DNA from 2 places in the Janthinobacterium sp. EB271-G4-3-2 genome. Region 1 is predicted to be linked to the other one. Evidence: predicted binding sites of a transcription regulator. Region 1 holds the regulator's gene; the other holds the start of a gene.
The links. Region 1 encodes sigma-54, which starts transcription at its own class of promoters, with help from an activator protein. Its sites were predicted from a motif close to TGGCANGNAANCTGCTTT; they were not measured.
Positions count from the first base shown of each region.

Region 2: a site for sigma-54 is predicted at 1,974-1,991, ahead of IGS55_RS11835 (EDSAP-1 family PEP-CTERM protein). Genes of this name have one in related genera too.

Region 1 covers NZ_JACYMG010000008.1:182,891-195,052, forward strand. Annotated here, with positions in the region: gene IGS55_RS18020 (PTS sugar transporter subunit IIA) at 28-510, shown strand; gene hprK (HPr(Ser) kinase/phosphatase) at 547-1,482, shown strand; gene rapZ (RNase adapter RapZ) at 1,690-2,553, shown strand; gene IGS55_RS18035 (enoyl-CoA hydratase/isomerase family protein) at 2,554-3,639, opposite strand; gene hpf (ribosome hibernation-promoting factor, HPF/YfiA family) at 3,776-4,135, opposite strand; gene IGS55_RS18045 (RNA polymerase factor sigma-54) at 4,205-5,683, opposite strand; gene lptB (LPS export ABC transporter ATP-binding protein) at 5,688-6,443, opposite strand; gene lptA (lipopolysaccharide transport periplasmic protein LptA) at 6,443-7,024, opposite strand; gene lptC (LPS export ABC transporter periplasmic protein LptC) at 7,050-7,661, opposite strand; gene IGS55_RS18065 (KdsC family phosphatase) at 7,704-8,237, opposite strand; gene IGS55_RS18070 (KpsF/GutQ family sugar-phosphate isomerase) at 8,237-9,271, opposite strand; gene IGS55_RS18075 (monovalent cation:proton antiporter family protein) at 9,356-11,335, shown strand; gene IGS55_RS18080 (GGDEF domain-containing protein) at 11,350-12,162, opposite strand, start outside.
Region 2 covers NZ_JACYMG010000004.1:340,082-352,243, reverse strand. Annotated here, with positions in the region: gene IGS55_RS11860 (ClpXP protease specificity-enhancing factor) at 1-503, shown strand, start outside; tRNA gene IGS55_RS11855 (tRNA-Thr) at 530-605, shown strand; gene IGS55_RS11850 (dodecin) at 797-1,003, shown strand; gene IGS55_RS11845 (hypothetical protein) at 1,031-1,342, opposite strand; gene IGS55_RS11840 (hypothetical protein) at 1,493-1,867, shown strand; gene IGS55_RS11835 (EDSAP-1 family PEP-CTERM protein) at 2,079-3,071, shown strand; gene IGS55_RS11830 (LytR C-terminal domain-containing protein) at 3,139-4,206, opposite strand; gene IGS55_RS11825 (type II secretion system F family protein) at 4,218-5,156, opposite strand; gene IGS55_RS11820 (type II secretion system F family protein) at 5,170-6,147, opposite strand; gene IGS55_RS11815 (CpaF family protein) at 6,158-7,504, opposite strand; gene IGS55_RS11810 (AAA family ATPase) at 7,554-8,723, opposite strand; gene IGS55_RS11805 (TadE/TadG family type IV pilus assembly protein) at 8,779-9,387, opposite strand; gene IGS55_RS11800 (TadE/TadG family type IV pilus assembly protein) at 9,377-9,859, opposite strand; gene IGS55_RS11795 (pilus assembly protein TadG-related protein) at 9,856-11,283, opposite strand; gene IGS55_RS11790 (hypothetical protein) at 11,273-11,575, opposite strand; gene IGS55_RS11785 (type II and III secretion system protein family protein) at 11,592-12,162, opposite strand, start outside.

The DNA.
Region 1 (12,162 bases):
GCGCATTGCACCATTTCATTGAGTGTCATGACTAATCTTAGCAAAATACTATCCCTCGAAAACGTCCTGCTGGACCTGGAAGTCTCCAGTAAAAAGCGCGCCTTCGAGCAAGCCGGCCTGATCTTCGAAAACAATTACGGCATCGCCCGCTCTACCGTTTCGGACAATCTGTTTGCCCGCGAACGCCTGGGCTCGACGGGTCTGGGCCATGGCGTGGCCGTGCCGCATGGCAGAGTCAAGGGCAGTAAAACCTTGAAATCGCCGCTGGGCGCCTTCGTGCGCCTGGCCGAACCGATTCCCTTCGAATCGCCCGATGGCAAGCCCGTCAATCTGCTGTTTTTCCTGCTGATTCCTGATCATGTCACCCAGCAACATCTGGAAATCCTGTCGGAAATCGCCGAAATGTTTTCCGATGATGCCTTCCGCACGGCGCTGGCCACGGATCCGGAACCAAAGTCCGTGCATTCGCGCATCGTCAATTGGCAACCCAGTCTGCAAGCGGCGGGTTAAACTTCAGGTATTCCTCCACTCCTGAAGAAGACTGCCATGTTGCAAACGCCGCTGACGATACAACGCCTGTACGACGACAATCGTGAAAGTCTGCAACTGGGCTGGTTCGCCGGCTTCCCCGGCGGCGAGCGCCTGATCTCGGGCGACGTCTCGTCGGCCGCCGACCAGGTGGGCCACTTGAACCTGATCCATCCGGGCCGCATCCAGGTCTTCGGCCACCAGGAAATCAATTACTACCAGCGCCTGAAGGTCAATACGCGCACCCACGTGATCGGCGAGCTGATCGCCGGCGGCCCGCCCGCGCTGATCATCGCGCAGGGGCTGGAAACGCCGCCCGACATCCTCGCCATTTGCGACGAGCAAAACATTCCCCTGTTCTCCACCCCGCTGCCGGCCGCGCAAGTGATCGACTTCCTGCGCGTCTACCTGTCCAAAAAACTGGCGCAGCGCATCATCATGCATGGCGTGTTCATGGACGTGCTGGGCGTGGGCGTGCTGATCACGGGCGATTCGGGCCTGGGCAAGAGCGAGCTGGGGCTGGAACTGATCTCGCGCAGCCATGGCCTGGTGGCAGACGACGCCGTCGAATTCTCGCGCATCGCGCCGAACATGATCGAAGGCCGCTGCCCGCCCCTGCTGCAAAACCTGCTCGAAGTACGGGGCCTGGGCTTACTCGACATCAAAGCCATCTTTGGCGAAACGGCCGTGCGCCGCAAGATGCGCTTGAAACTGATCGTGCACCTCGTGCGCCGCAACGCGCTGGAAGAAGAAGTCGAGCGCCTGCCTTTCCTGTTCCCCACGGAAGACGTGCTGGGCTTGCCCGTGCGCAAGGTCGTCATCCCTGTCGCCGCCGGCCGCAACATCGCCGTGCTGCTGGAAGCGGCCGTGCGCAATACGATTTTGCAGCTGCGCGGCATCGATACCTTGCAGGAGTTCATGGAGAGGCAGAGGTTAGCGATGAGTGGCGATTAGCACCGTAGGTCGGATTAGCGGGACAACGTCCCGCGTAATCCGACAACATTGTTGGCGTCGCGGGTGTGTCGGCTTACGCGCTACGCGCTAAGCCGACCTACGATCTGTCCCAGGATTTTGCTTAACCAACACTACGACCCAATTGCAATAATTTGTAAAGATAATTGCCTTGGAGCAGAGTGCCGATCTTTATTGTATGATCAGGCTATGCATATCGTCCTTATCACCGGAATATCCGGCTCCGGTAAATCCGTCGCGCTCAATGTGCTGGAAGATACCGGCTATTATTGTGTCGACAACCTGCCACCGGCCTTGCTGCCCAGCCTGGTGCAAACCCTGCTCGACGAAGGTACACCGCAACTGGCCGTCGCCGTCGATGCGCGCAGCGCCGAGTCGCTCGTCAGCCTGCCGCACAATGTGGCGCTGCTGCGCGACCAGGGGCACGACGTCAAGGTCATGTTTTTGACGGCCACCACGCATTCGCTGGTGGCGCGCTTCTCGGAAACGCGGCGCAGCCATCCGCTGTCGCACGAATTGCGTCCGAACCAGAATCCGGCCAGCCGGCGCACCCTGATCGAGTGCATTTCGGAAGAGCGCGAACGCCTGTCGGCCATCGAGCAGCTGGGCCACGTGATCGACACGTCGGAGCTGAGCGCCAACAAATTGCGCGCCTGGATCAAGGATATCGTCGCCTCCGAACGCGCGCCGCTGACCCTGTTCTTCGAATCGTTCGCCTTCAAGCTGGGCGTGCCGCTGGACGCCGATTTCGTCTTCGACGTGCGGGCCTTGCCGAACCCGTATTACGACCTGGCGCTGCGCCCGCTCGACGGCCGCGACGCGCCTGTGATCGCCTTCCTTGACGCGCAGCCGAGCGCGCTGGAACTGCTGGCCGACATCCGCGCCTTCATCGAGAAATGGCTGCCGTCATTCAAGTCCGACAACCGCAGCTACCTGACGGTGGCCCTCGGTTGCACGGGCGGCCAGCACCGCTCCGTGTACATGGCGGAACGGCTGGCGCAATACTTCGGCCCGAATGAACGGGTGGTGCTGCGCCACCGCGAACGTAGCTAGTTAATTCAGGTGGCGCAGCGGATGCGCTGACGCCGGCCAGACGGGGGCGAAGAAGCGCGCCACCATGGCCGCGTCGACCCCGTCCAGGCTGGCAGGCTGCCAGCGCGGCGCATTGTCCTTGTCGACCACCAGCGCGCGCACGCCCTCGAGCACTTCGCCATGCTCGAAATTGTGGCCCACCACCGTGCGCTCCATGCGCAGGCAATCGGCCACGCCCAAGTGAGCCCCCCGCTGCAGCAATTCCAGAGTTACCGACATCATCAAGGGCGAGCGCAGGCGCATGGCCGCCAGGGCCTTGCCGGCGAATGCGCTGTCGTCCTGCGCCAGCGAGGCCATGATGGCCGCCACGGAGCCGGCGCCGAAATGGCGGTCCAGCGCCGCGCGCGCCGCCGCCAGCGAGGAGACGCCGGCCTGTGCCTGGAATGGCGCCGCCAGCGCCTTGATGGCCACCGGCAAGGCCTCGCCCGGCGTCGACTCGAACAGGGCCAGCAGCGCCCCCATCTGCGCCTCGGGCAGGTAGACATCGGCCAGGTCCATGTACAGGGCGTCGGCCGCGCTGATCGTCAAGCCCGTCAAGCCCAGGTACAGGCCCAGCTGGCCGGCCAGGCGGGACAGGAAATAGCTGCCGCCCACATCGGGAAACAAACCAATATTGACTTCAGGCATGGCCATGCGCGTGCGGCCCGTGACGATGCGCAAGCGGTTGCCGGGCCCGGCTTGCGCCACGCCCATGCCGCCGCCCATCACCACGCCATCCATCACGGCGATATACGGTTTCGGATAGAAATGAATCACATGATTTAACGCGTATTCTTCCGTAAAGAAATCTTCCAGCAAGGCGCTGCCGCCTTGCGGCGTGGCCAGGCCGGCATCGTAAAAGAAACGGATGTCGCCGCCGGCGCACAGGGCTTTCTCGCTGCTCGAGCGGATCACCACGGCGTCCACCTGCGGATCGTCGCGCCAGGCCAGCAGGGCCGCGCTCAGGGCGCGCACCATCTCCAGCGACAGGGAATTCAAGGCCTTCGGACGGTCGAGCACGATATGCCCCGTGCGGTTGCGGATGGAAGTCTGGACGAAGTCGCTCATGGCAGGCGTGAAAGAAGTGAAAGTACAAACATTCTAGCGCCTGCGCGGGGAACATTGCGTTCAAAAGGTACGGGCGCAAAAAAGGGCGCAATGTGCGCCCTTAGTTGATCACAACCGGTTGAAAGTCGCGGGCCGCTTAGGCGGGGGCGAATTCTTCTTCCGAGCTGTCTGGCAGATGCTTGATCGCCTCTTTACCGTGCCCTTGCACTTTGGTTTTGTATTTCATCACTTGCCTATCGAGCTTGTCGATCAGGGCATCGATCGCGGCATACAGGTCTTGTGCCAGGCTTTCCACATAGACAGTTTTGCCACTTAAACGCAGGTTGACTTCGGCCTTTTGACGTTTTTCTTTCTCTTTGAGGTTATCCACGGTCAGAATCACGGCGATATCGATAACTTGATCGAAATGACGTTTCACGCGCTCCAGCTTCGTTTGTACGTATTCACGGATGGCTGGTGTCACTTCGAGATGATGTCCGCTGATGGTGAGATTCATACACACTCCTAAAGATGATCGGGTTCGTGCGGTCCATCCTATCCGGCCCGCAGAGGAACCGAAAAAAACTTACAAACACTTACGCAGGCTCACTGGCGGAATTTTCAACGCTTCCCGGTATTTGGCAACAGTACGTCGCGCAATCACCATGCCTTGTTCCCCCAGCATGTCCGCAATCTTACTGTCGGATAAAGGATTTTTAGGGTCTTCTGCTCCTGTCAGTTGCACGATCAATGCCCGTATCGCCGTCGATGACGCTTCGCCCCCCGCTTCGGTGGCGACGTGGCTACCAAAGAAATATTTCAACTCGAACATGCCGTGCGGGGTCAGCATGTACTTTTGAGTTGTTACCCGCGAGATAGTACTCTCGTGTAAACCCAGTGTATCAGCTATTTCACGGAGCACAAGGGGGCGCATGGCAACGGCTCCGTGCGAGAAAAAGTTCTTTTGTCTTTCTACTATCGCCTGTGCCACGCGCAGGATCGTGTCGAAACGCTGGCGCATATTCTTGATCAGCCACTTGGCTTCCTGCAACTGTGCGCCCATGGCGCCCTCGCCCTTGCCCTGCTTGAGCAAGTTGGCATACATGGCATTGACGCGCAGGCGCGGCATGACGTCGTTGTTCAGGGTCACTTGCCAGCCATTGCGCGCGCGCTTGACGACGACGTCGGGCACCACGTAATCGGACACGTCCGAGGCGAATACGGCGCCCGGATGCGGATTGCACTGGCGAATCACCGTCTGTGCTTCGCGCAGGTCTTCATCGTCGCAGTCGAGGGCTTTTTTCAGCTTGTTGAAATCGCGCTGGGCAAACCAGGCCAGGTGCTTTTCCACGATGACGAGGGCCATGCGCCGCGTCACCATGGCAATGTGCGGCAAGCGCTTGATTTGCAGCGCCAGGCATTCGGACGCATTGCGCGCGCCCACGCCGGGCGGATCGAAACTTTGCAGCAGCGACAAGGCCGTGCGCATCTCGTCGGCATCGATTTCCAGCTCTTCCGGCAGACGCGCCAGGATGTCGTCGAGCGTCTCTTCCAGGTAGCCATTGTCGTCGAGCGCGTCGATGATCAGCTCGACCAGCGCGCGGTCGCGCAACTCGAGCACCGTCACGCGCATCTGCTCCATCAGGTGTTCGCGCAAGGTGCAGTGATGGGCTTCGAGTTGCGGGCGCGAATCTTCGTCGTCGGGCGCCTTGCCCCGGCTCGCCTCGCTCCAGTCGCTGTCGCCGCCGTCCGCGGCGGCCGGGCCCTCGCCCGCCTCGCCGTCAAAGGTTTCCGCTTCGGCCGGCGTGGCAGGCGCCTCCTGGCCTGGCGGCTGGGGCGGCGCTTCGGCCGGCGCGGCCGTGGAACTCAAGGCCCCGTCGGACAGCAGGCGCAGCGAACGGTCGAGCGGGTCATCGAGGCGCTCGAGCAAGGGATTGTCCGTCAGCAGTTGCTCGAGCTCCTGGTGCAATTCCAGGGTCGACAATTGCAACAGGCGTATCGATTGCTGCAACTGCGGCGTCAGTGCCAGGTGCTGCGAAGTGCGCAGCTGCAATGATTGTTTCATTGGCTTACATGCGGAAGTGTTCGCCCAGATAGACCCGGCGTACCGACTCGTTCGCGATGATGTCGTCGGGGCGTCCCGACGCCAGTACCGAGCCCTGGTTGATGATGTAGGCACGGTCGCAAATACCCAGCGTCTCGCGCACATTATGATCGGTGATCAGCACGCCGATATTGCGCTCCTTCAAGAAGCGCACGATGCGCTGGATCTCGATCACGGCGATCGGATCGACGCCGGCGAACGGTTCGTCGAGCAGCACGAAACGGGGATCGGTGGCCAGCGCGCGGGCGATTTCCACGCGGCGGCGCTCGCCGCCCGACAGGGACAGGGCCTGGTTCTCGCGCAACTTTTCAATCTGCAAATCGGCCAGCAGTTTATCCAGGCGCTCCTCGATCTCGGCCTTCTTCAAAGGACGGCCTTCGACGGTCTGGATTTCCAGCACGGCGCGGATATTGTCTTCCACCGTCAGCTTGCGGAAGACGGACGCTTCCTGCGGCAGATAGGACAAGCCCATCTGCGCGCGGCGGTGGATCGGCAGGCTGGAAATGTCCACGCCGCTGATGTCGATGCTGCCGCCGTCCGACGGCACCAGGCCGACGATCATGTAGAACGAGGTGGTCTTGCCGGCGCCGTTCGGACCCAGCAAACCCACCACTTCGCCGCATTCGACTTGCAGCGAGACATCATGCACGACTTGCCGCTTGCCATAGGTTTTTTGCAGACCGCGAACGATCAGGGTGCTGCCGCAACGAGTATTGTCCATTATTTCTTTCCTGGCGCAGGCGTGGCCGGCGCTTTCTCCGCTTGGGGCGCCTTGGTCTTCGGCTGGATCACCATGCGCACGCTGCCGCCATCGGAGGTGCTGGTGCCGCTGTCGGAATTTTCCATCTTGAATACTTCCTGGCGGCTGTCATACGAGATGAAGGCGCCATTGGCCACGTCGGTCACTTTCGTGCCTTCCAGGCGCGTCAGCTTGGCCTTGGAAAACAGTTTCACCACTTCCGTCTTGTTGTCGTATTCCACGCGCTCCGCCTCGCCTTCGACCCACAGGTCGCCCGCGCCGTCGCGCTTCTGGCGGAAGGTGGCCAGCTTGCCGGGATCGGCCCAGAAGGTGATGAACTGGTAGCCTTGCGGGTCTTCCGTGATCAGGGCCCGGCCCGCCTTCATGGTCAGGGTGCCCTTGACCAGCACGACGTCGCCCGTCAGGGTACGCACTTGCTTGACGTCATCGACGTGGCCGCTACGTGCCGTGATGACGGCTTCCTTCTCGGAATCGGCCTTCTCGGCATGCGCCACGCCCATGATGGCCAGCGAAAATACGGTCAACAGCAAGATATTCTTCATAGTAGGGTTTCCTTGTTTCATTCTGTCATTGTGCCGCCGCGGCCGGGCGCGGTTTCGGCGGGAGGACCATGCGCAGCGCATTCTGCACTTCCACCACGCCGGTGGCGTTATTGGCCTTCATGCCGATGCCATTGAGGCGCGAGGTGCCCGTCAGGATATCGACAGGCACGTCCGTTTCCATTCTTTCCTCGTCCGGAAACACCGTCAGCGCCTCCGTCCTGACCGTCAGGTTCTGCGCCTTCGGACTGGCCGCGCGGTCGATCACGACCTTGCGGTGCAGTTGCAGCCGGGTATTGTCCTGGTCGATATGCGCCAGTTCCGCATTCATGTTCAACGGCGGCATGCCGGGCGTGAGCTTGCGCACGAAGGGCTGGTCGATATCGGACGAATCGTCCAGCGGATAATGCGTGAGCTTGTTGCCCGACACGATATAGCTGGGCTTACCCGTCAGATCCATGCGCACCAGACTGAAATTGGTGATGAAATAGTCGGGCTCATCCAGATGCTTGCTGGCCTTGATATCCTGGCTATTCTTGTTCATCACTTCGAGCAGCCAAAAGCTGGCCAGCGCGACAACAACCGCGCCCAGCAGGGTAAAAATCGTGCGCCAGCGATGGGCGCCTCCTGGCTTACGCATAGGGTTTCACTCTTTCAAAGATCACTGGCGGCAAGGTACGCCTCACTCCAGGAACGGCGCCATGACGCGCGCATAGTTGTCCTGGGCGCGCAGCAGGAATTCGCAGATTTCGCGCACCGCGCCGCGGCCGCCGCCGGCCTGCGTCACATGGTGCGCCAGGTCCTGCGCTTCCGGACGCCCGCCCGGCACGCTGACGGCAAAGCCCACGCGTTTCAGGATGGGCGCATCGATGACGTCGTCGCCGATATAGCCGCATTGTTCTTCCGTCAAGCCCGTCAGCGCCAGCAGTTCGCGAAACGGCGTCAGCTTGTCGTGGCCGCCCTGGTGCACATGGGTAATGCCCAGGTCTTGCGCGCGGCGCGCCGTAATGGCCGAGCGGCGCGCGCTGATGATGGCCGTCTGCACGCCCGATTCCTGCAGCAGCTTGATGCCCAGGCCATCATACACATTAAACGTTTTCATCATCTCGCCATCGGGGCCGAAATGCAGGCTGCCGTCGGTGAGCACGCCATCGACGTCAAAGATCATCAGTTTGACCTTGGCCGCGCGCGCCAGGTTGTCCGCTACGCTGTCCATCAGATCACCTTCGCTTGCGTCAGATCATGGATATGCAGGGCGCCCACCAGCTTGCCGTCGGCATCGACGACCAGCATCTGGTTGATGCGGAACTGCTCCATCACGGCCACGGCATCGACGGCTAGGCGTTCGGGAGCGATGCTGCGCGGCTGCGCATGCATGACGTCGCGGATCGCCACTTGCGTGAAATCCTGCACGCGCTCGAACATGCGGCGCAAGTCGCCATCCGTAAACACGCCCACGGGGCGGTTGTCCGCATCGACGATGGCCGTCATGCCCATGCCCTTCTTCGTCATTTCTTCCAGCGCCTGCAGCAGGGATGCCTCTACCGGCACTTTCGGCACCCGTTCGCCGCTGCGCATGACGTCATGCACGTGCGTGAGCAGGCGGCGGCCCAGGGCGCCGCCAGGGTGCGAGCGGGCGAAATCTTCTTCCTTGAAGCCACGCAAGTCGAGCAAGGCCACGGCGATGGCGTCGCCCAGGGCCAGGGTGACGGTGGTGCTGGCCGTCGGCGCCAGGTTCAGCGGACAGGCTTCTTTCTCAACAGAAATATCCAGGTGCACGTCGGCCAGCTGGGCCAGGCTGGAATTCGGTTTGCCCGTCATGGAAATCAGTACGCCGCCCATGCGCTTGACGACGGGCATGATGGCCATCAGTTCGGATGATTCGCCCGAATACGATATGGCAATAAAGGCATCGTCCGAGGTAACCATGCCCAGGTCGCCATGGGCCGCTTCGGCCGGATGCACGAACAGGGCCGGCGTGCCGGTGGAAGCGAGGGTGGCGGCAATCTTGCGCGCGATATGGCCGGACTTGCCGATGCCGGAGACGACGACTCTTCCTTTGCATTGCAGCAACAGCGCCACGGCGCGGCCCACGCTGTCGTCCGTGGCCAGGCGCGCGTGCAGCGCAACGATGGCGTCGGACTCGATCTGCAAGGTGGTGCGGGCCAGCGCGACAGCGCGCTCGGTCGTCGCTTGCATGTCAATTCGATCAAAAGCTTTCAGCATTGTTTTTTCATGGGTTACACTCATGCCCAAAGTATAAACGAATTAGGAAAGCAAAAAACTTGCCAGTCACAACAAACAACGATTTCCATTGACCGTACCGGGCAACCCATGTTTTCCTCGCTTGAACTGACCCTGATGTTACTCGGCAGCGCCGTGCTGGGCGTGGTCGCTTTCAGAATGTTGCATTTGCCGCCCATGCTGGGCTACCTGGCCGTTGGCATCGTCATCGGTCCCCACGCGCTGGGCCTGGCGGCGGAAAACGAAGCCAGCCACACTTTGGCCGAGTTCGGCGTCGTCTTCCTGATGTTTTCCATCGGGCTCGAGTTTTCTCTGCCCAAATTCCTCGCCATGCGGCGCATCGTCTTCGGCCTTGGCATGGCGCAGGTGGTCACCACCATCATCGCCACCGTCGTCTTCGGCTGGTTCGTCGGGCGCTACCTGTCCGCGTACATCCACCTGAGCTGGCAAGCCGCGTTCGCCCTGGGCGGCGCGCTGGCCATGTCGTCGACGGCCATCGTCTCGAAAATGCTCACGGAGCGGCTCGAGCTCGAAAGCGAACACGGGCGCAAGATCATCGGCATTTTGCTGTTCCAGGATCTGGCCGTCGTGCCGCTGCTGATCCTGATCCCCGCCCTCACGCGCGATTCGGACAATCTGGCCGAAACCCTGGCCTGGGCCGGCGGCAAGGCCCTGGTCGTACTGATCTTGCTGCTGTTCATCGGCCAGAAGATGGTGCGCGGCTGGCTGACCATCGTCGCCAAGCGCCGCTCGCAAGAATTGTTCATGCTCAACCTGCTGCTGATCACCTTGGGCGCGGCGTGGATCACGGAACGGGCCGGGCTGTCGCTGGCCCTGGGCGCGTTTGTTGCCGGCATGCTCATTTCCGAGACGGAATTCAAGCACCAGGTGGAAGAGGATATCAAGCCCTTCCGCGACGTACTGCTGGGCCTGTTCTTCATCACCGTCGGCATGCTGCTCAATATCCGCGTGGTGCTCGATAACTGGTGGCTGGTGCTGCTCTTGCTGTGCGGCCCCGTGCTGCTGAAATTTGCCCTGATCGCGGGCCTGGCGCGGCTGTTCGGGTCCAGCAACGGCGTGGCCCTGCGCACGGGACTGGGGCTGGCGCAGGCGGGCGAGTTCGGCTTCGTGCTGCTGAACCTGGCTGGCGGCATCAAGCTGATGGACCCGTTCGTCGTGCAGGTGGTGCTGGCCTCGATGGTGCTGTCGATGCTGGTGGCGCCCTTCCTCATCGCCAAGTCGGACGCCATCGTCATGAAACTGGCGGCCAACGACTGGATGATGCAGTCGCTGGCGCTGACCAGGATCGCCACGCGTACCATGGCATCGCAGAAACACGTGCTGATCGCCGGCTTCGGGCGCAGCGGGCAAAGCCTGGCCACCCTGCTGGCGGAAGAAAAAATCGAATACCACGCGCTGGACCTGGACCCGGAACGGGTGCAGGAAGCGCAGCTGGCCGGCGCCAACGTGTCGTATGGCGACGCGGGCCGGCGCGAAAGCCTGGTGGCGGCCGGCATCTACCGGGCCAGCGCCGTCGTGATCACGTATGCCAACACGCCTTCGGCACTGAAGTTATTGCACCTGCTGAACGAAATGGCGCCGACCTTGCCCGTCATCGTGCGCAGCCACGACGATACCGACCTCGACCAGTTGAAGAAGGCGGGCGCGGCCGAAGTGGTACCGGAATTGATGGAAGGCAGCCTGATGCTCGCTTCGCATGCCTTGATCATGATGGGCGTGCCCTTGCGCCGCGTGGTGCACCGGGTGCAGGCGGCGCGCGAGGAACGCTATGCCTCGCTGCGCGGCTATTTCCACGGTTCCAGCGACGCGGGCGACGATGCCGAGCTCGAACGCTTGCATACGGTTACCGTCAGCGAAGACGCGCATTGCGTGGGACTGCCCTTGAGTGCGGTCGACGTGGCCGGCTGCGGCGCGTTTGTGACGGCCATTCGCCGCGGCCGCGGCCGCGTAGACGTTACGCCCGAGACGCAGCTGGCCAGCGGCGACGTGGTGGTGCTGCGCGGCACGGCCGACGCCGTGGCCAAAGCCGAGACCTTGCTGTTGAAATAATCAGCCGATCTTGATCAACTGCGCTGCGCCGACCAGCTGACGACCTTGTTACGTCCATCGGCCTTGGCCTGGTACAGGGCCTGGTCGGCGTGCGCCACCAGTTGCTGCGCCACCGTTTCAATCGGCAGCAGCGCCGCGTCCGCTTCCAGGCTGGCCACGCCGATCGACACGCTGACCCACGCCTGCGCGCTGCCCGGCAAGTCGAACATGGTGCCGGCGATGCTGGCGCGGATGCGTTCGGCAACGAAGGTCGCGCTGTCGAGGTCGGCATCGATCAGCAGCACGACGAATTCCTCGCCGCCGAAGCGGCCCAGCGCATCGGAGCGGCGCAATTCCGTGCGGATGCGCGTGGCCACTTCGCGCAGCACTTCATCGCCGCCCTGGTGGCCATGCGTGTCATTGACCAGCTTGAAATGGTCGATGTCGATATACATGCATGAAATACAATAATTCTGGCGCCGCGCGCGGGCGATCTCTTCCAGCAAGCGGCGGTCGATATAGCGCCGGTTGTAGACACCCGTCAGGGAATCGGTCAAGCCGATGTATTTGAGCATTTCATTGCTGATCACGTTTTCCAGGCAAATGGCGATGATGGACGCCATGTGCTTGATGAAATCCGTGCCCAGCGCGGGCGTAAAGCGCGTCACGTCGCTGCTGGCCAGGTTCAGGCTGCCAATCAGGCGCTTGTTGCGCAGCAAGGGCACCAGCGCCACGCTGCGCAGCGCGTCGATCTGCGGAAAACGCGGGCCATGCACGGCCGCATCGAAGGCACCGAGCAGCGGCGATGGCGGCAAGGCCGCTTCGCCCTCGGCCACGGGCTTTGGTGC
Region 2 (12,162 bases), on a different contig from region 1:
TCTCAACCAAACCTTATATGCTGCGTGCCATCTACGAGTGGTGCACCGACAGCGGCTACACGCCTTATCTCGCGGTCAAAGTCGATTCGCGCACCACGGTACCGATGGAATACGTGAAAAAGGGCGAAATCGTGCTCAACATCAGCTTCGGCGCCACCAGCGGCCTGAAGATGGACAACGACGCCATCCGCTTCCACGCCCGCTTCGGCGGCGTCTCGCGCGAAATCTATGTGCCGGTCGACAACGTGATGGCCATCTACGCCAACGAAAACGGCCAGGGCATGGCTTTCGAGCCCGTGCTGGGCAACGATGACCCCGATGCGCAACCGACGGACAGCCCGGCCTCGGCCGACGTGCCGCCGCCAGTGCTCGCCCCCGCCGCCAGCGGTCCGACCCTGTCGTCCGTGCCGGCCAGCTCCCCCGAACAACGCGACAGCGCCACACCAGGCGACGACGAGCCACCAAAAAAAGGCGGCCGCCCGACCCTGACACGCATTAAATAGCGTATAATTCGCAACGCGCAGTTTTTGCCGACTTAGCTCATTTGGTAGAGCAGTTGATTTGTAATCATCAGGTGGCCAGTTCGAAACCGGCAGTCGGCACCAGAATTCAGTAGAAAATCAAAGGGTTACCCGCTTCGGCTGGTAGCCCTTTTTTCTTTTCTCCCTTCTGCGAACTACTCCTGTGATGGATTGCTGCACCGCGCAATGACTATCAGCACGTTTAGGCGCAAGATGAGCACGTACCTGCGCAAAGCAGGCTCCCGATGTCTGGCTTGCCTACCTGGGGAAATATCATGTCCGCACACACTTACAAGTTGATCGAACTGGTCGGCACGTCGACCGAGAGCAGCGATCAGGCGATACGCGATGCCATTGCCAAGGCGGCGCTGACGGTCAAGCACATGGACTGGTATGAAGTGACGGAATCGCGCGGCCATATCGTCGACGGCAAGGTGGCGCATTTCCAGGTCACGCTCAAGGTCGGCTTCCGGCTCGAATAAAGGGATCGAGCAAGGCGGGCCGCGCGCTCAGCGCCGCCCAGGTACTCCCCGGCTCTCCAGCCACTCCCGGCCGCCGCCGTCCAACGCGGTTTGAATGACCTTTTCCGGCAAGCTGTAGACGGTCGCCCAGCTGGCGCGGCCGTCCTGCGTATTCGCGGGAAAGCTGTGCGTTTCGATGGGCCAGTGGTATTTGCGTTTCAGCGCCTTGACGATGGCGGCCAGCGAGACGCGGCCTTGCAGCGGCTCGGCGCCGGACTGGTCGCGGTTCGACAGCAGCACGGCCAGGACCTGGCCGCGGCCCGTGCGCGCGCCGGGGAAGGTGGGGGTTTTGTTTGCCATGGCCTATTTTACCGGGCAAGGCGCGTTGTGCCGCACCTTTGATCTGGCGCAAGCGCCGCAACGGCGTTGCGGCCACGATGAGCATTTCGCCAGGCGTGACGGCGCCCCTCCGGCAGCCTGGGCTAGCGACAAGGGGCACAGGAGAACATCATGCACAGCCTGAACATCCACGCCATGCAATGGCAGCCCGTCGCCGATATTTCCGCCGTCAATCCGCTGCTGCCCGACGACCTCGCCTGCTTTCGCGAATTGCGCGACGTGCTGCAACGCTACGGCGCGCTCGACCGCTTCGGCATTTCCCTGATCCACCGCCATTTCGACATCGCCGACGACGAGGAATTGATGGAGTACACAGATGCGGAAGCACGCACCTTGACGGTAAAGCCTGTCAAGAAAAGCGACATCGACTGGCAGCACACGACGATTACCAACTGGAAACTGACGGAAGACGAGGAAGTGGCCCGCATCGGTTGCGGCTGCGCGCGCAATTCCGGTGGCCACCTCGGCTATCACCGGGGTACCTGACACTGACCGGCACCGCCGGCAAAGCGGCGTCGGCCTTTCTTACACTTTGCTTCCACCGGCTCAGTCCGCTTTGCGCAAGCCCTTGATTCAATATGCTTTTTTTGTATGGCACGCAAGCTGCTTATCACTGTCTACGAGATGAATCCAGGCAGATCATTCTGGATTCTTTCTCCCCCGGATTTTCCGAGACTGACTACGATAAGAGGCTGCGATGAACGTCGATCACACACGAAACAAGACCCTGGGTTGGCTGGGCGCACTGGCGGCGGCAAGCTTGCTGGCCAGCGGTCAGGCGCAGGCCGGTGCGTACGGCCTGGCCGTCAATGAGTTGAACAATTTCCGCATCGCCACCAGCGCCGGCGCGCTGTCGCTGGCTGGCGCCAACCGCAATGCCAGCGACAGCGCCTTCTTCGAAGGGGGCGTGGCCGTCAATCCGCGCGCCGTCAATACGGGGCCGGCCGCCAATGCCGACGTGCTGCAAGTGTGCTCGGGCGGCGGCTGCGGCGGCTTGCCGCAAAATAACTACGCACCCAGCCCCAGTTCCACCCTGGAGTTCGCCCGCGGCGATGCGCACGCCTTCGGCAACATGCTCAACGGCGGCGGCGCCACCGTGCGCGCCGTCTCGGAAGCCCAGCGCAACACGGTGGGCGCCGCCACGTCGACGGCGGGCGACACGCTCACCGGCTCCGTCAACCTGACCCTGTCGAGCGCCGGCTTCATCACCTTCAGCTTCATGGGACGGCGCGATCTGCGCACCAGCGTGACGACGATGGGCGACAAGTCGAACGTGTCGATCATGGATATCTTCAATATCTCCTGCAACAGCGCCAGCCCCGTCGGCTGCCTGTCGAACGCGAATGCCGATGGCGTGATCTTCCAGTTCGCGCCCGATGGCGACGCCAACAATGGCAGCGACGTCAATGGCAACCATGCGGTCGGCAGCCTCGATCCCTTCAGCCTGAACATGACGACCGGCACCAACGATCCGGCCACCTCGCGCGCCTTTGCGAACGGCTTCGCGATGTTTTCGCTGACCTCGAATTTCGCTTTGCCCGCCGGCAGCTACACCTTGAACTTTTCCAAGTCCACGCGCACCGATATCGTCGTCATCGATCCCTTGCAAGTACCGGAGCCTGGCACCCTGTTCCTGCTGGGCATGGGACTGGCGGCCCTGGCTTTTACGCGCCGCCGCTTGCCGAAATAATCCGCAGCATGAAAAACACGCGGCGCCCACAAAAAGCGCCGCATTTTTTTATGCCGATAAAAACGTGTTAACCGAGCCGTGCCAGCGCCCGGCGCGCCAGCTGCAATTGCTGCAGATAATAGCGGTGCAGCATGGCAGGGTCGGTGAGATCGCGCCCCAGTACCAGGCGCAGCTCGCTGGCGGGGCAGTCCGCGGCCTGGGTCTGCACTTGGGCGCCCAGCTGGCGGGCCAATTGGCGCGCCGCCTGCTCCTGCGCGGGCCGGTATTCGACGCGCGTGCGCGCCACCTGGAAGCTGGTTTCATTGGCCAGGCGCACCACTTGCACGGGCGCACCGGCCAGACTGCGCGCCAGCGCGGCGGCCAAGCCAGGCACGCCGTTGCCGTTCACAATTTCCAGGCGCGGATGCGGCGCGCCGGCTGCCGGTGCAGGCGCCACAGGCACCGACGCGGCAGCGGGCACGCTGCGCACGACGGCCGACGGCAGGCGCCGCAGGCGGGCCATGCCATCGCTCTGCGTGATCTCCACACGCGCCATGGCGGGCGCATCCGGCACAGGCTCGGGCGCAAGCTTCGGCCGCGCCTCGCCGCGCAACAAGGCCATGTCGCGCCGCACATCGTGTTCCTGCAAGCTGGCCGCCTGGCGCCGCATGACGGCGGCGCGCTCGTGCTGCCCCAGCCGTTCGAGCACCTGCGCCAGGTGCCGCCAGGCCTGCGCATGGAGCGGATCGAGCAGACACGCCTGCTCCAGCGCAGTCAACGCTTGCGCAGCGCGTCCGCTCAAATAATAGGCATGACCGAGATTGCTGAACAGATAGGCTTGCCGCGGCTGCGGCGTGCCCGCTTCCTGCGTCAAGGCCAGCCAATGGGCGATCGCCGCGTCGTGTTCGCCACGCTGCGCATGCAGCACGGCCAGGCCGTTGCGCGCGTTCACGTGGCGCGGCGCATGGCGCAGGGCTTGTTCATAAGCCGCTTGCGCCGCAGGCAAGTCGCCCCGCTCGAAATGCTGGCGCCCCGCCGCATAGGCGGTATCGGCGTCGGGCCACGCCGCCACCGGCACATGGGCCAGCTGCGTGGTACAGGCGGCCAGGCCCAGGCAGGCGCAGGCGGCGGCCAGGCGGGAAATCGTCAAGCGCATGGTGATTCCTTTCAGCGGCTGGCCATGGCCGGCACGAGCACGCGATAGACTTCGATCACGGCCGGCCCCATGAGCACCAGCATCAGGGTGGGAAAGACGCAAAAGATCAGCGGGAACAGCAGTTTCAGGGCGATCTTCGCTGCAGCCTCCTCGGCCAGCAGGCTGCGCTTGCCGCGCAGGTTTTCCGAATGCACGCGCAGCGAATCGCCCATGCTGGTGCCGAAGCGCTCCGATTGAATCAGCATGGCAACGAGAGTGTCGACGTCTTCCACGCCGCTGCGCAGGGCCAGGTTGCGCAGCGCCTTTTCCTTGGAAAAGCCGGCGCGCATTTCCATCAGCACCAGCTGCAATTCCTGCGCCAGCACCATGCTCTTGATGTGGATTTCGCCCGACACCTTCACCAGCGCGCGCTCCAGGCTCAGGCCCGCTTCCACGCACACGGTCAGCAAGTCGAGCGCGTCGGGGATGTTCTCAAAGATGTCGCGCTGGCGCCGCTTGGCCGTGCTGGCCAGCACCAGGTTGGGCAGGTAATAGCCGATGGTGGCGCTGACGCACAGCAGCAACAGCAGCACGCTGCGCAGCTGCGCCGCCATGGCGCTGGCCGCGTACAGGCCCAGCACGGTGGGAAACAGCAGGGCCAGCACGGATTTCGCCGCGAAGTACAGGGCCGGCGCGCTGGCTTGCCGCCAGCCCGCGTTCATGAAGCGCGTACGCAGCGGCGAACGTTCCCAGCCCTCTTCCGGCAGCGACAGCTTGCTGAACGGCTGCGCCACGCGCGCCACCCTCTCCACCCAGCCATTTTCCACCACCGCCTCGCTGGCGGCCGGCGCCGTGGCGCCAAACAGGCGCTGGCGCAAAGTGCCGGGAAAGAAGATCACCCACGCCAGCAGGGCCAGCGCCACCACCACGGCAAAGACGATCACGAGAAACAGCAGTTGTGCACCGCTCATAGCACCTCCTGTTTTAGATGCGGATGCGGATCACGTTGCGCATCCAGACCACGCCCAGCGCCACCATGCCGGCCGCGTACCACAGCAGTTTGATGCCGCTGGGATCGGTCCACAGCAGGCGGATGTATTGCGGGTTGACCAGCGCCATGACGCCGATCATCACCACGGGCATCAGTCCCAGCACCCAGGCCGACATGCGTCCCTCGGCCGACAGCACGCGCACCTGCCCCAGCAGCTTTAGCCGGGCGCGGATGATGCGCGCGATGCTGACCAGCACCTCGGCCAAATTCCCCCCCGATTCACGCTGCACCAGCACGGCGATGACGAGGTAGCGCAAGTCCGTCAGCGGAATGCGCGCGGCCAGGTTTTGCAGCGCCTCGTTCATCGGCACGCCGTAATTGATCTCTTCGTGCGCCATCTTGAATTCGCCGCTGATCGGCTCATTGAGTTCATCGCCGACCATCTGCAGCACGTTCGAAAACGAGTGCCCGGCGCGCAGCGCGCGGGCCAGGAAATCGGCCGCTTCCGGCAGTTGCGCCTCGATCTTTTTCAGCCGCGCCGCGCGCGCGCGCAGCACGCACAAACACGGTGCGCTCGCGGCACAGGACAACAGCAGCACGGCGCCGGGCACGGGCATGGACCAGGCCGCCAGCAGCAGCAAGGCCGCCAGCAGCAAGGCGCCCGTGCCGCCGAGGAATTGCGCCACCGACCAGGACAGGCCCGATTGCAGCAGCAAATGGTCGAGCTTTGCGGCCTGCGGCGCGCGCCGCAGCAAGCGCTCCAGGCCAGGCGAACGCGCATAGCGGCGCTGCTTGAGGATGGAGACCCGCTCGCCGCCGCCCTCGCCGCGCGCCGCCATCAGCCGCAAGCGCCGGTTGATGCGCCGCGCCGCGCCGCCATGCGTGCCCGACCACCACAGCCAAACGCCTTCCACCATCAGGATGCAGGCGGCGAACAGCAGCACGGCAAAGCCGTAGAAGACCAGGTCCATGGTTCCCTCCTTACTCGTAGATGCGGTCGGGGTCGAACACGCTGTCGGGCACCGGCGCGCCGAACATGCGCAGGCGTTCCGTAAAACGGGGCCGCACGCCCGTGGCGCAGAAGTGGCCCTGCACCTTGCCGTCGGCATCGACGCCCGTCTGCTCGAAGCGGAAGATTTCATGCATGGCGATGATGTCGCCTTCCATGCCCGTCACTTCCTGCAGGCTGACCAGCTTGCGCGCGCCGTCCGTCAGGCGCGACACTTGCATCACCACCGTCACGGCCGAACAGATCTGCTGGCGCGTGGCGCGCGGCGTCAGGTTCACGTTGGCCATGCCGACCATGTTTTCCAGCCGCGCCAGCGCGTCGCGCGCCGTGTTCGAGTGGATGGTCGCCAGCGAACCCTCATGACCCGTGTTCATCGCCTGCAGCATGTCGAGCGCCTCGGCGCCGCGCACCTCGCCGAGGATGATGCGGTCGGGCCGCATGCGCAGCGCATTGCGCACCAGCGCGCGCTGGCTCACTTCGCCCTTGCCCTCGATATTCGGCGGGCGCGTTTCCAGGCGCACCACGTGCGGCTGGCGCAGCGCCAGTTCGGCCGCATCCTCGATGGTGACGATGCGCTCGCTGCCGGGGATGAAGCCGGACAGCACATTGAGCAGGGTCGTCTTGCCGCTGCCCGTGCCGCCCGAGATCAGGATGTTGACCTTGGCCTGGCCCAGCGCCTGCAGCACCTGCACCATGGGCGGCGTCAGGCTTTTGTAGTCGAGCAGGTTGGCGATGGTGAGCGGCTGCACGGCAAAGCGCCGGATCGACAGGATCGGCCCATCGACGGCCAGCGGCGGAATGATGGCATTCACGCGCGATCCGTCGGGCAGGCGCGCGTCGACCATCGGGCTCGATTCATCGACCCGTCGTCCCACGCGCGAGACGATCTTTTCGATGATCTTCATCAGGTGCGCATTGTCGTGGAAGGTCACGTCCGTCAGCTGCAGCCGCCCGCCCCGCTCCACATACACCTTGTCGCAGGTGTTGACGAGGATATCGGACACGCTGGCATCGGCCAGCAGGGGTTCGAGCGGGCCAAAGCCCAGCATCTCGTGCTGGATGTCGAGCACCAGGCTGTGGCGCTCATGCTGGTTCAGCACGATGCGTTCTTCCTCGATCACGCGCTGCACCAGCAGCGCCAGCTCGTGCTTGAACTGCTCGGCCGTCAGGCGTTTCAGCCGTTCCAGGTCGATACGGTCGAGTATCGTCTGGTGCATGGTTTTTTTCAGTTCCTGGTAGGCGTGCAGCGCCAGCGCGCCTTGTCCATTCGTGGCGGGGCGCACCGTTTCATTCGCCGCCAGGCGTTCGCGTAAAGTCATCTCGGCTCCCATGATGGCCCCCGGCGGGGGCCTTGACATCTATCCTGTCCTAGGCCTCGCTGCGGCTGAACAGGCGATCGAACAGGCCGCGGCTTTCCGTCACGCGGCGCGCCGTCACCAGCTCCACCAGTTCGGCCAGGCTGCGCGCCACGGCGCTGGTGCGCGACAGCTGCAGCAGCGGGATGCCCTGGTTGACGGAATCGGTGGCGGCGGTGTAATCGTTGGGCACCGTGTGCACCACTTCCGCGCCCAGCGCCTGTTCCAGGTCCGCCAGGCGCAGGCGCCCGCCCTTTTCATAGCGGTTGACGATCAGGCGCAAGCGCTCGCCCGGATAGCCGAGCGAGCGGAAAATGTCGAGCAGGCGGCGCCCGTCGCGGATGTCGGGCAAGGCCAGCTGCAGCACCGGATAGATGGCGTCGGCGTTATCGAGCGCGCGCAGCGACAGCGCATCGATCTGGCGTCCCACGTCGAGCACGATGTAGTCGTAGTGCTGGCGCGCCACGGCCAGGATGCGGTCCATGTGCTCGGGCTGCATGTCGACCTTGTGCGACGGGTCGTCGGCCGCCGCCAGCACGCCGAAGTTCGGCGTCACGTGCACCAGGCACGAAGCGAGGAAGGCGCCATCCATGCGCGCGATCTGCGCGCAGATGTCGGACAGGGTCATGGCCGGCTTCTGGTCCGACACATACAAGGTGGCGTCGCCGAACTGGCCGTGCAGGTCGATCAACAGCACCTTGCAGCCGGCCAGGCTGGCCAGCGCGTAGGAAAAATTCGTCGATAAAAAGGTGGCGCCGCTGCCGCCCTTGCACGAGATAAAGGCGAGCACTTTACCGTCGCGCATCTGCGTCACGCCGGCCTGGATATCGACCCTGTCCATCGCCTCGTGAAAAGCCTTGTGCACCAGCGGCAGCTGCAGCACTTCGCGCATGCCGGCGCGCATGGCGCGTATCAAGACATCCTGCTGCTGGCCGCGCGTGAGCAGCATCAGCACGGCCAGCGGATACTGGCGCGCCAGCCGCTCGAGCAGGTCGGCTTCATCGGCATCGATGCCGCTGGCGTCGACGATCACCAGTTCCGGCGCTTCCGGCAGCATGCGCTCGACGGCGTCGCGCAGGCCGCTGCGCCGTTCCAGCAGGCGCAGCACGGGCATGCGGGCCGCCCCCTGCGCGGCAATTTCATCGTGCAAGCTGGTGTCGCGGCTAATCATCAAGGCTTTCATCGCACTTCCTCGCTTCTTTCAGGTCTACACATTCGGCTGCGCCGCCAAGTGGCGCTCAAGGACAAAAACCGGGATTGTCCGGATAGCCCAGCGACTCGGCCACCGCCATGGTGGCGCCGTTGGGCAGGCGCACGGCGCCTGCGCCGGAGGGAAACATCACGTTCAGCAGCGGCAGGATGGGCCGGTACGGCACGCTCTCGCAGCGCCCGCCGTCGCCAGGCACGCACAGGCGCGCGCGCACGAAACGGATGCAGCTGGCGCCATGCGGATCGTCCAGGCAATTGATGCGGTTGCGTTGCGGGCAGCCGGGCATCACCGTCACCGGCACGGCCGCCAGCGCGGCGCCGCCGCTCGACTGCGACAGATAATCGATGCGCACATACGCGTCGCTGATGCCGCCGCCCAGCGGCAGCACACCCGGCGCGGCGCGCAGCACGGCGTGCGTGCGCACGGCCTGCAGCGCACTTGCATTGCTGAAATCGGTGACGGCGGCGCCGCGCGCGGCACGCCGGGTAATCTCATGCACCATATTCCATAGATACACGGCGCGCGCCACTTCCAGCATGGCGAACAGGAAGAGCAGGAACAACAGCGCCAGCATGGCGAACTCGACGGCAAAAACACCGCCCTGGCGCAGCCGGCGGGGAGGCGGGTTAATTGACATAGCGTAATGTCGCGTTGGCGCGCAGCGGGATCGGCGCCAGTTGCGGCAGCCACTTGCGCGTCAGCTCGGGCAAGATATCGACGGGCATATCCACGGACAACTTGATGCGCACCTGCAGCGGCGGCGTCGCATAAGTGCCGCAGCTGTAGGAATCGTCGGCATAGACACAGTCCACGCTGACCCTGACGGCCTCCATGGTGGGCCAGCTTTCCGCCATCGCCTCGGTCACCATCTGCCGTGAAAATGCGACCGCCTGGGTCGCCGTGCCGATACCGGCCATCTGCGACAGCGGCATGGTTGCCATGTAGCGCGCCGCATCGTGCGTGCTTTTTTGCAGGGCCGTGTACACCAGCAGCGCGCGGCCGAACAGCAGCACGAAGGGCAGCAACGCCATGAAAAACAGCAAGATCAGCGCCAGCTCGATGGCGGCGACACCATCCTGGCGGCGTGGCGCGCGGCAGCGCGGCCTCATTGCAGCAACTCCGCAGGGCCCACCAGCGTGCCCTCGGCCACCAAGCCGTCAAACTCGGCGCTCAACACGCCATTGCTGGCAGGCGCCGTCATGAAGAAGCGGCCGATGCCCCGCACCTGCGCCAGCACGTCGCTGCCGGCCGGCAGCGGACAGGCCAGCAGGGCAATATGCAGCAGGCGCCGCTGCGCCACGCCCGTATTGCCGGTCGGCGCCGTCTGGTACGCCAGCGTCTGGTACGGCGGCGTGGCGGGATAGCCGGACTTGGCGGCCGGCGCGGCAGGGCTAGCCGGATACAGCTTGGCCCAGTCGCTGGTGGCAAACGGCAGGTAGCCGCCGGCCGGCTTCACACTGCTGTACTTGACCGCCTTGGCAAACGACCACAGCGGCCCGTAACTGCCAACGGCGGGCGGCGTCGCATTCGATTCCGGATCGGCCACGGACAGCAGCGGATTGCCGGTGCTCAGGGCGCTCGGTGCGTCGGGCGTGTTCGTCATCCACCAGTTCGCGGCCGTATTCGGATAAGCGCGGATATTCGTGTCGGGCGGTGCCGTGACGGGATGACAGCCACTGCCCGCGTGCAGATTGAAGCGCGCGTTGAAGGCCGGCCACAAGGTGGCGGGAAACGGCCGGTGCACGTGCACTTGCGCGCCGCCGATGCGCGGGTACAGCACCGTGCCGCTGCACACGAACGGCAACACGCTGGTCTCGCCAATCTGCAGCGACGCGCCCACCACACCCGGCTGGCCCAGCGGATTGAGCACGAAATGTTCGGCCGCCGGGCCGTGCGGATTGAGTTTCAACAGGTTATATGCCACGCCACGGCGAAAACCATATTCCAGCAGCTCGACGGCCGGCAGCAGCGCCGCATTCGTGCGCGCACTGGCCGCGCTGGCCGACAGCGCGCAGACGGCCAGCGGCGTCAGGTTCAAACTGGTACGCCCCGCCACGGCGCGCGCGCCCGTGTCCAGCGTGCGCAGCGCAGGCGACCAGGCGCCCAGGAACGCCGTCGCCACCCGCCCCAGCGACGGGTCATTGGCCTGCGTATCGACACGCACGAACAGCGCCGTGGCCGCATCGGGCACGGCGCCCGCCGCATGCCATTCGCTGGCGGGCGCATCGGGCGCGCTGGCGAAGCGGATGCTGGCGTCCGACAGGATCGCGCCCTGCATGCGGCGCCGCCACGCGCTCTTGTCGGCCGCGCTGCTCTTGGCCTGCGTCACGGCAGCAAGCAAGCCTTCGGGCGTGCCCACCAGTTCGGCGGCCGCCGCCAGCGCCGCGTTGTCGGCCAGGTTCTGCAATTCCGTCTTGCGGCCGATGACCTGGCCCACGTCGAGCGCCAGGCCGATAAAACCCAGCACCAGGATGAGCAGGATGGAAAAGGCGATCAGCATCGCCCCGCGCTGGCGCCGGCGTCTATTTGCCATTGCCGCCTCCCAGCATGAACTGCACCGGCTGCGGCGCCTGGCCGTTCGGTTCGACGAACGAAGCGCGGTAGCGCTGCATGACGGCGTGCGCGCTGGGGCCGTCCAGCCCGTCGGCAGGCTGGCGATTGCCCGCGCTGGCCGGATAACGAACCTGCTGCGCCATGGAAAAGCGCACGGCATTGCCGAAACGCGGGTCCAGCTGCGGCGTGCTGCTGTGCGCGCAGGCGGCCAGCTGCATGACCAGGGTCAAGGCGGCCAGGCGCCGCAGCGGTGTCAGGAACGAGTTCGGCATGGCGTATCTCCCCGTCTCATTTCAACTCGAAGCCGTTGGCCGCGCGCGGTGGCGGCACGGACGGCGGCGCCAGCGGCAAGGTACCTTCCATCTTGCCGCGCAACATCAAGTCCGTGCGCGAAGGCGGCGCCAGCTGCGCCGTCGGCAGCACGGCATCGACCGGCAAGGGTTTGACCAGGTGCGCGGTAATAACGAACAGCAATTCCGTGCGGTCATGCTGGAAGTCCGTGCTGCGAAACAGCGCGCCGAGGATGGGCAGCTCGCTGAGCCACGGCACGCCCGTGATGTTGCTCACCTGGTTGTTTTTGATCAGGCCGCCGATGGCGTAGCTCTGGCCGTCGTACAGCTGCACGGTGGTCGAGGCGCGCCGCGTGGTGATCACGGGCAAAATAGAGCGTCCGCTGACGCCGGCGGCGGAAATACCCACGCCTTCGCGCGACAGTTCCGACACTTCCGGCGCCACCTTCAAATTGATGCGCCCGCCCGACAGCACGGTGGGCGTGAAACGCAGGCCGACGCCATATTCGCGCTCTTCCAAGGTGATCTTGTTGTTGTCCTGGCCAACGGGAATGAAGATCTTGCCGCCG